One region of the Candidatus Clostridium radicumherbarum genome, then DNA from elsewhere that is predicted to be linked to it. Evidence: riboswitches for the same ligand, from Rfam matches in the RefSeq annotation. Region 1 holds a riboswitch; the other holds the start of a gene.
The links. Region 1 has a riboswitch for cyclic di-GMP ahead of motA (flagellar motor stator protein MotA). Riboswitches for the same ligand answer to the same signal wherever they lie in the genome.
Positions count from the first base shown of each region.

Region 2: another riboswitch for cyclic di-GMP. It lies ahead of ACJDUH_RS18335 (Ig-like domain-containing protein); the one in region 1 lies ahead of motA (flagellar motor stator protein MotA).

Region 1 is NZ_JBJHZY010000002.1:786,495-790,896, forward strand. It holds gene ACJDUH_RS13495 (LysM peptidoglycan-binding domain-containing protein) at 1-186, shown strand, start outside; gene ACJDUH_RS13500 (cupredoxin domain-containing protein) at 383-886, opposite strand; gene ACJDUH_RS13505 (flagellar motor protein MotB) at 916-1,659, opposite strand; gene motA (flagellar motor stator protein MotA) at 1,659-2,462, opposite strand; cyclic di-GMP riboswitch class II at 2,550-2,633, opposite strand; gene glmS (glutamine--fructose-6-phosphate transaminase (isomerizing)) at 2,898-4,402, opposite strand, start outside.
Region 2 is NZ_JBJHZY010000005.1:150,617-155,018, forward strand. It holds gene ACJDUH_RS18335 (Ig-like domain-containing protein) at 1-1,963, opposite strand, end outside; cyclic di-GMP riboswitch class II at 1,994-2,077, opposite strand; gene ACJDUH_RS18340 (leucine-rich repeat protein) at 2,571-4,402, opposite strand, start outside.

The DNA of each region.
Region 1 (4,402 bases):
GATGTGCTCAGGATTGGACAGGTGCTGCGGATTCCAAGTACGGTTATTACCTATATCGTCCAGCCGGGGGATACACTTTGGTCACTTGCCCAGAGGTTTAACACCACAGTTGAAGCAATAATGACTCTAAACAACCTGACAAGTGATAGGCTTATGATTGGTCAAACTCTGCTTATCAGGCAATAGGAAGACAGGGCAGCAAAGTGGGATTATCTATATTTTCTCAAATCATTTTACATTGAAAATAAGGCTGCTAACATAATACTTTTGCTAGCAGCCTTACTTATACCCATTTCATTTAAAGCCATGGCTCCAACAAGGCTTTCTGCCCTATTTTCACCATGACTTTTAATAAATGAACATTAAAGCTTTAAAAGCTATTTTATTTATCTGGTGCATCTGTTTGAATCAATGTTAATTGACCACCTGGATATACTCCATTATTGGTAACCTTGTAGTCATCGTGATTATGCATTGGATAATATTGCGGGAAGAATCTATCATTTGGATTGTCATGCGACTGATTACAAATTTCTGTATAGTTTATTAATTGTGGATTAGTGCAGTGTACTGGTTCTTCAGGAATATCAAATATTGCTGAAGAATCAATGCTCTGTATTTCACTGAGCTGTTTGCAAAGAGAAGGGAAACTATCCTGACCCTTAACAATATACTTTCTGTATAATTCTCCCTTATCTTCCGCAGTAATAATTAAATCATAGGTTTCTCCGGATCCAATGGTTGCAGTAAATCCCATCTCAGTTAGTTGATGATTAAGATGTTCACTATTTTCACTAAGTTTTAAAAATGAACTTAGATGGGCATCTTTTCCTACCACCATAAAGTGCCAACCATGAATGTGCCATGGAACCACTTGATAGCCCATATTAATCTTGTAAAAAAGTTTAATCAAAACTAATTCTGTGTGCTAAGTGCGTATTTACGAACAATAAGTATATCTACACTTCGATTTTTAGCCCTTCCTGCCTCATTGGAATTATCATATTTAGGTCTGTATTCGCCATAAGCTTGAATTGTGAATTTATTAGGAGCAACATGGCCTGTATCTACCATAAAGTTCATAACATTTGAGGCACGCATATAACTCAAGTCCCAGTTAGAACGAAATTGATTATTTTTTATAGGTACATTGTCAGTATGTCCACTAATTCTTATCTCATTATCTAAATTTTTAATCATATTTGATATTTGGATCAGTACTGGATCAAAGTTCGCTAATACATCTGCATCTCCAGATTTAAAAATAACCGTATCCTGTATTGAAATATTCAATCCTTCTGCATTTAAATCCACTTTTATCTGATCTGCATATCCATTGCTTTTAATCTCTTGCTCTAAGATACTCTTAATTCCAATCATCTTGTCCTGTTCTACTATACTATTCATTTTATCAGTTGCAACAAAGCTGTTATTCTGAGCTAGATTTGTGCCACTACCACCGCTGTCTTTTAATACTCCGTTACCACCTGAGAAAATAGTGTTGAATTGCAGACTAATCTGTTTTAATTTTTTGTTATCCACATTGCTCATTGCAAACATAACGATAAAAAGTGCCAATAGTAGTGTCAGCATATCTGAATAAGGAAGTAACCATGTTTCATCAACATGCTCTTCATGATGTTGTTTTTTACGTTTCATCATTTATCTCCTTTAGTTTCTCCATCTATACTCATATCTTCAAGTTTCTTTCTATCTTTAGGTTTTAGCATAGTTATAAGCTGCTTTTGAATAGTTTTTGGATTTTTCCCTTCTTGAATTGCTAAAATACCTTCTACCATTAATAGCTTATTGGAGACCTCTTCATGTGACTTTCTCTTCAGTCTTGATGCAAATGGGTGCCAAATAACATATCCGAAGAAAATTCCATAGAGAGTAGCAACGAAAGCAGCAGCTATAGATTCCCCAAGTTTTGCAGTATCATTTAAGTTTCCAAGTGCACCTATAAGTCCTATAACTGCACCTAGAACTCCAAGTGTAGGAGAAGCTCCCCCTGCTGTTGTGAAAATCGAAGCTCCGATTCGATGCCTTTCTTCCATTCCCTCAATATCACCTAAAAGGACTTGTCTAACATATTCCGGTTCCTCACCATCAACTATCATTTCTAATCCTTGTTTCATAAATTCATTATCCAGTTCTTGAGTCTTAGTTTCTAATGATAATAGTCCATCCTTTCGCGTTGATTGTGCCATATCAACAATTTGATTAATTATTTCTATAGGATCTTCCTTCGACTTATCACTAAAAACAACTCCTAATATTTTAGGAATATTAAGAAATTCCTTCCTTGTGAAAGAATTCATTACCGCAGCTGAAGTACCTACTAGAATTACCATTATTGCTTCAGGACTAAATAATATAGAAACACTAGCACCTTTCATAAGCAATCCAGAACTAACTGCAGCCAATCCAACAATAATGCCAATTAATAAGAATATATCCATTTCTTCACCTCTAATAATAATAACAATAATATGATTTCAGCCCATAATAAATAAAAGGCCAATATAAGATAATCTATAAGAGACTAATCCTATATTGGCCGGTTGCACTATATACTCCAAATTTCTAAAGTGCCCAGATTAAAGAAATTCTTCAAAGCATCCAATATTATTATTACTTTTAATGTTTTGCTAATAACGATATTCGACAATAATATATAAATCCCTCTTTATTTTAGCATTTTTTTCAAAAATTAATTTTAGAATCGCTCAATCTCTCTTCAAAAAATAAAGAAACCAGGCAAGAAACAGGAATTTTTTCTCCCATTTCTGTCTGGTATTTAGAACGACTTTATTGTCTGTTGAATGACTTCAGTACGTGTTGAACGAGTTTTTTACCTAGATACAACAACATTCTAATTTGAACAAGTCCTCTACCTATTCAACAGTAACACTTTTTGCTAAATTCCTAGGCTTATCAACGTCGCAGCCCTTTTGCACTGCCATATAATAGGAAAGTAATTGCAGTGGTATTACAGACAATACTGGTGCAAAGATTTCTACTGTTTTTGGAATATATAATGCTGAATCTACTGTTTTTTCTATAGTTTCATTACCTTCAAAGGCGAAGGCAAGAACATTGGCACCTCTTGTTTTAACTTCTTTGATATTGCTAACCATCTTGTCAAAGAGTTCTTCTTGAGTTGCGAGTGCTATTACTACTGTACCATTTTCTATTAATGCTATTGGTCCATGCTTAAGTTCACCTGCTGCATAGGCTTCTGAGTGAATATAGGAAATTTCCTTTACCTTTAAAGAACCCTCCATTGCTACAGCGTAATCTAAGCCTCTTCCTAAGAAGAACATATCCTTGTGCATATAGGTCTTTGATGCAAATTTTTGAAGTACTTCCTTATGCTTTAATGCCTCTTCAGCCTTTTCTGGAAGCTCAAGCATTTCCTTCTTAAGAGCTTCTATTTGCTCTAAGGTTAGAGTGTTTTTATATTCAGCAAAGAATAGTGCAACAATATACATAGCTATTAGCTGGGTTACATAAGCCTTAGTTGAAGCTACAGCTATTTCAGGACCTGCCCATGTATATAATACATCGTCAGCTTCTCTTGAAACTGAGCTTCCAACTACATTTGTTATAGCTAACACTCTTGCTCCATGTTTTTTTGCTTCTCTAAGTGCTGCTAAGGTATCTGCTGTTTCACCAGATTGGCTCATAACTATCATTAATGTCTTTTCATTTATTATAGGATTTCTATATCTAAACTCTGAAGCTATATCTATTTCAACTGGGATTCTAGCTAATTTCTCTATTACATATTTACCTACTACTCCAGCATGGTAAGCAGTTCCGCAGGCAACTATATAAACCTTATCTATATTCTCAAGTTCTTCTTTAGTTAATTTTATTTTGTCTAAGGTAATTGGCTTTCCAAGAGCTATTCTAGAAGTCATAGTATCTCTAATAGCCTTTGGCTGCTCATGGATTTCCTTTATCATGAAGTGCTCATAACCGCCTCTTTCAGCAGCATCTGCATTCCAGGTTACATGGAAAATATCCTTTTTAATTTCTTCTCCATCTTCAGTAAGAAGTTTAATTCCATCTCTTGTTAAAACAACGATTTCCTTATCATTTAATAAATATACATCTCTTGTATAGTTTAGTATTGCAGGAATATCTGAAGCTACAAAGAATTCATTTTCTCCTAATCCAGCTATAAGAGGACTATCCTTTCTAACAGCAACTACTTTTTCAGGCTCGTGAGTGGATACTACGGCAATAGCATAGCTTCCTTCCATTTTTGAAATTGCCTTCATTACAGCTTCTTCTAGATTACCTTCATAGAAATAATCTACAAGGTGAGGTATAACTTCAGTGTCAGTTTCTGACATGAATTTATAACCTTTTGCTGAAAGCCATTCTCTTAAGC
Region 2 (4,402 bases), on a different contig from region 1:
TATTATAATTAGGATTTGAATCCAAATTGTCAGTAACAGTTAAACCAAGTTCCGGTAGGTCTGTTGATTTATAGTATTTATGAGCAAAGGAATTTGCAATAATAACTGGAGGTGTATTATCTACTGTGTAAGTTACAGTTTTTTTAGTTTCATTACCTGCAGCATCCTTAGCTATTACACTTAATGTCCAATTTCCCTCTGAAGTTTGCAATTGGTCTGCTACTTGACTTACAACTCCAATATTATCTGTTGCAGTATAATAGCTTTTTCCATCAAGAAGCTCAATTAAACTCTTTGTAGTTAAGAAACTTCCATCTTTAATATTAAAGTTGACTTCAGGTGCGGTGTCATCGATAGTGTAAGTAATATCTTTTGTTTCCTCATTTCCTGCCAGGTCTTTAGCTGATACTGATACCGTATGTGTTCCTTCTGTTAAATTTAAAGACACTACAGTAACACTACTTAAATCTAAATGAGCATCTGTTGCAGTAAAGAAGCTATCCTTAATGTCTTTTAATGCACTTGATTTATAGAACCCTCCATTTACAAGCTCTTTATTAAATGTAATTACAGGTTTAGTATTGTCTACAGTATAGCTGCTAGCCTTTATAGTAATATTACCTGCTTTGTCTACAGCAGTTACAGTGGCTGAATGTGTACCATCTGTGCTCTTTTCCAAAGAAGAAGCCTCAACTTTAAGTAGATTGATATCATATGCTGTGTAGTAATCTCCCAGTGTATCTAAGGCTGCTTTATTGTAAAACTTATCAGAGTCCAGTTTGATAGTTACAGTTGGAGCAGTATCATCCACTGTATAGGAAGCAGATGCACTATTTGAGTTTCCTGCTAAATCTGACGCACTCACTGTGACACTGTGATTATCTTCTTCTAAATTAAGAGCAGGTGCATTCACAGAATTTTCGTCAAGATGTGCATCCTTAATATTAAAATATGGATTAAAACCCTTAAATGTAGAATTATAGAATCCATTATCATCAAAATTAAAGGATATAGATGGTGCAGTATTATCAATTGTATAATTAATATTCTTGGTTGTAGAATTACCAGCCTTATCTGTAGCGGTAATTGTAGCTGTATAATCCCCTTCTGTATAAGTTAAATCTGATGCAGATACTTGGCTAGGGTCAAGATTAGCATCTTGAACAGTATAGTATTTTCCTCCACCATTCTGAATTATACCTTTCAGAGTGTCTGCATTATAAATTCCTCCATCAACTATAGCAGTTGATATTGTTGGAGCAGTTTTATCAACTGTATATATAGCACTTGCACTGCCTATATTACCTGCGGCATCAGTTGATGTTACGGTAACTGTATGCGTACCTTCAGTAGTATCCCATCCAGTAATTTCCTCAGTGTGTTTATTTGCTTCATCAACACTATATATAGGTGAATTTGGTAATGTTGTTGCATTGTAGTAACCATTGTTTATTGGAGCTGAAATAGTTACTACTGGCGCTGTCGTATCTCCTGCTTGGACATTTACAGTAAAAATATCTACTATATTATTAACAATTTGAGCCTTACCACTATTGGGATTTGCATTAGTAATTATTACAGTAATTGGAATAACTACATTTCCAACAGGTACATCATTGTCCACAGTTACAGTGGCAGCCACAGTTTGCGTGGTATCAGTATTAGTATTAAATGTTAAAGCAGATGAAGGTACAGATGACGTAGGAGTACCTGATTTGGTAATGTGGTAGTTTGTATTCACCGTTACTGTTGATGATAAATTATAACCACTTGGGATTGACACTTTGATAGAAAAATTCACAGTTGCTCCTTGAGCAGCCTTAACAACATTACCACTCTGTTCAGAAGCAGCAAGTTCAATATTTGGTGGTGGTGGATTATCATTAGCAGCAAAGGTAGGTGTATATAAACTTGCGGTCATTGCCAAGGCTGTAAAAATTGAAATAAGTTTTTTCTTGTTCATAAAATTTTCTCCTCTTAAAATAATTTTGTTTTTTAAGAGGGGAGGTTACACTATTAGCTCCATGAGGCCCAAGTGTCCAGATACAGACCGCACTTCTCAGCTCCCCTAATTTAAGAAACTTCCTACACGAGCATTAGTTTCTTATCAGCAGTATTAGAGATAAAAGTCTAATATTATGCAAAATCACCTCCATCTTTGTAATATCATAGCTTGTATTTACATTCAGCTTGCTAAGCTATACAATATTAGAATCTCAAGATAAATTTATAATAATTTTCTACAAAGAAAGCAAACCTTTATCTAATTTGTTGATTTCTAATCTATAGTAGAGGCTCTAACTAGCCAAATAATATAAGTCAAGCTGTTTTAAATACAATTATACTGAATATTCCATTAATTCTCAATAATTGTAATAATATAAATTTCAACAATATATTTCAAATACGGACATCTAATTGTAAATATAGTTTAAAAACCTCATCTATTAGTAGTAAGACTCTCCATAACTACTAATAAATGAGGTTCCCCGTTTTATTTTTGAATTTTTGTATACCTTTTACGTGTTCCTACATTCACTTTATTTTCAAGTTTAAACTTAAATATTATTTTATTGTAGACATTGTATTAATGAATCTACAGCGGTGTTTGAAATCCCTCCACCAGTCCTTATTATAATATTACCATATCTTTTACCAATTACTGCTTTTTGACTCGTATCTAAATCATTGTCTGACAGTACTACTGGAGAAGTATTAATTGCTGCAATTGATCCTGCTGATAAAGCATCTATAAGCTCATATCCCTTTGCTATATAAGTCTTATCTATAACGCTTCCATAAAACTTATCTATAACTAATGAGTTTGTTTCAAATCTATTTTTTCCACCTAGTCTGTTATTTCTTATATCTCCGGAAACAATTACATCAATACTATTAAGTACATTATTAGATACTACTCCAGTGCCACCTATAATGTATGCATTCTCTATATTCTTTGAACTTAGCCAGCTATAAGTAGCTGTTGAAATATTGTCTTTTTCCACCAATATTATAGGCATATTATCTCTACCTGCAGCAGGTGCAATGGATAAAGCATCAGCTTCACCATAGCCATTGCTTATAACTATTTTGCTTACATTATAACAATTCTTGTCTATATATTTTGCAACCTCTAAAGATGTACTATATCTATCACTTCCACTGATTCTTTCAACAGTTAATCCTAAAGCTTGAATCTCAAATTTTACATTATCACTAACTACACCAGTTCCCCCTACTATAATAGCTTTCTTAGCTTTTAATCTCTTTATCTCATTTATAGTTGAATCCGTAAGAGAGTTTGTTTCTGTCAGTAGCAGTGGAGCATTCTTGTATTTAGCTAGTGGTGTAGCCCCTAATCCATCTGCCATAGCTCCTCCATTTACAATTATTATAGTATCTGTAGTACTAAATTGACTTTGACTTAACTTGACAGCTGTATCATATCTGCTGCTTCCTATTAATGATAAAACTTCTATATTTCTATCAACTACGTTAACAATGCAGTTAGCAATGTATCCACCTTCAATAGTCTTAACAGTTATTGTAGCTGCGCCTTTTCCTATGGCTGATACTTTTCCTGTATTATCAACTATAGCTACAGATGTATTGCTGCTTGACCAAGTCACATCTTTATTTAGTACATCTGTGGGATTTACTGTTTCTTCAAGGCTTGTTGATTCACCTATTTTTAAGTTTACGGTAGTTTTATTTAAATTTACCCCCGTTACTGGCTTAGCTGTCCATTTTGCATACAATGTTACATTTGTTGTTACTTTATCAGTTCCAAAGTTCCATGCATTTAAGCATTCAGCCTCTTTATACCAGCCAGCGAAGGTATATCCTGATTTTGTTGGTTCTATTGGTGCTGTTATTAAAGTATCATTATCTGCTTGTACACTTCCTACAGCACTTCCACCTTCACTGTCAAATGTTACAGTATAATTTATTGCAGGCTGTTCTATTATCTGGTCAGCTGTCCATTTTGCATACAATGTAATATCTGTTGTTACTTTATCTGTTCCAAAGTTCCAAGCATTTACGTATTCAGCCTCTTTATACCAACCAGCAAAGGTATATCCTGCTTTTGTAGGTTCTGTTGGCGCTGTTATTAAAGTATCGTTTTCTGCTTGTACACTTCCTACAAAACTTCCACCTTCACTGTCAAATGTTACAGTATAATTTGATGTAGGCTGTTCTATTACCTGGTCAGCTGTCCATTTTGCAAACAATGTAATATCTGCTGTTACTTTATCTGTTCCAAAGTTCCAAGCATTTACGTATTCAGCCTCTTTATACCAACCAGCGAAGGTATATCCTGCTTTTGTAGGTTCTATTGGTGCTGTTATTAAAGTATCATTATCTGCTTGTACACTTCCTACAACACTTCCACCTTCACTGT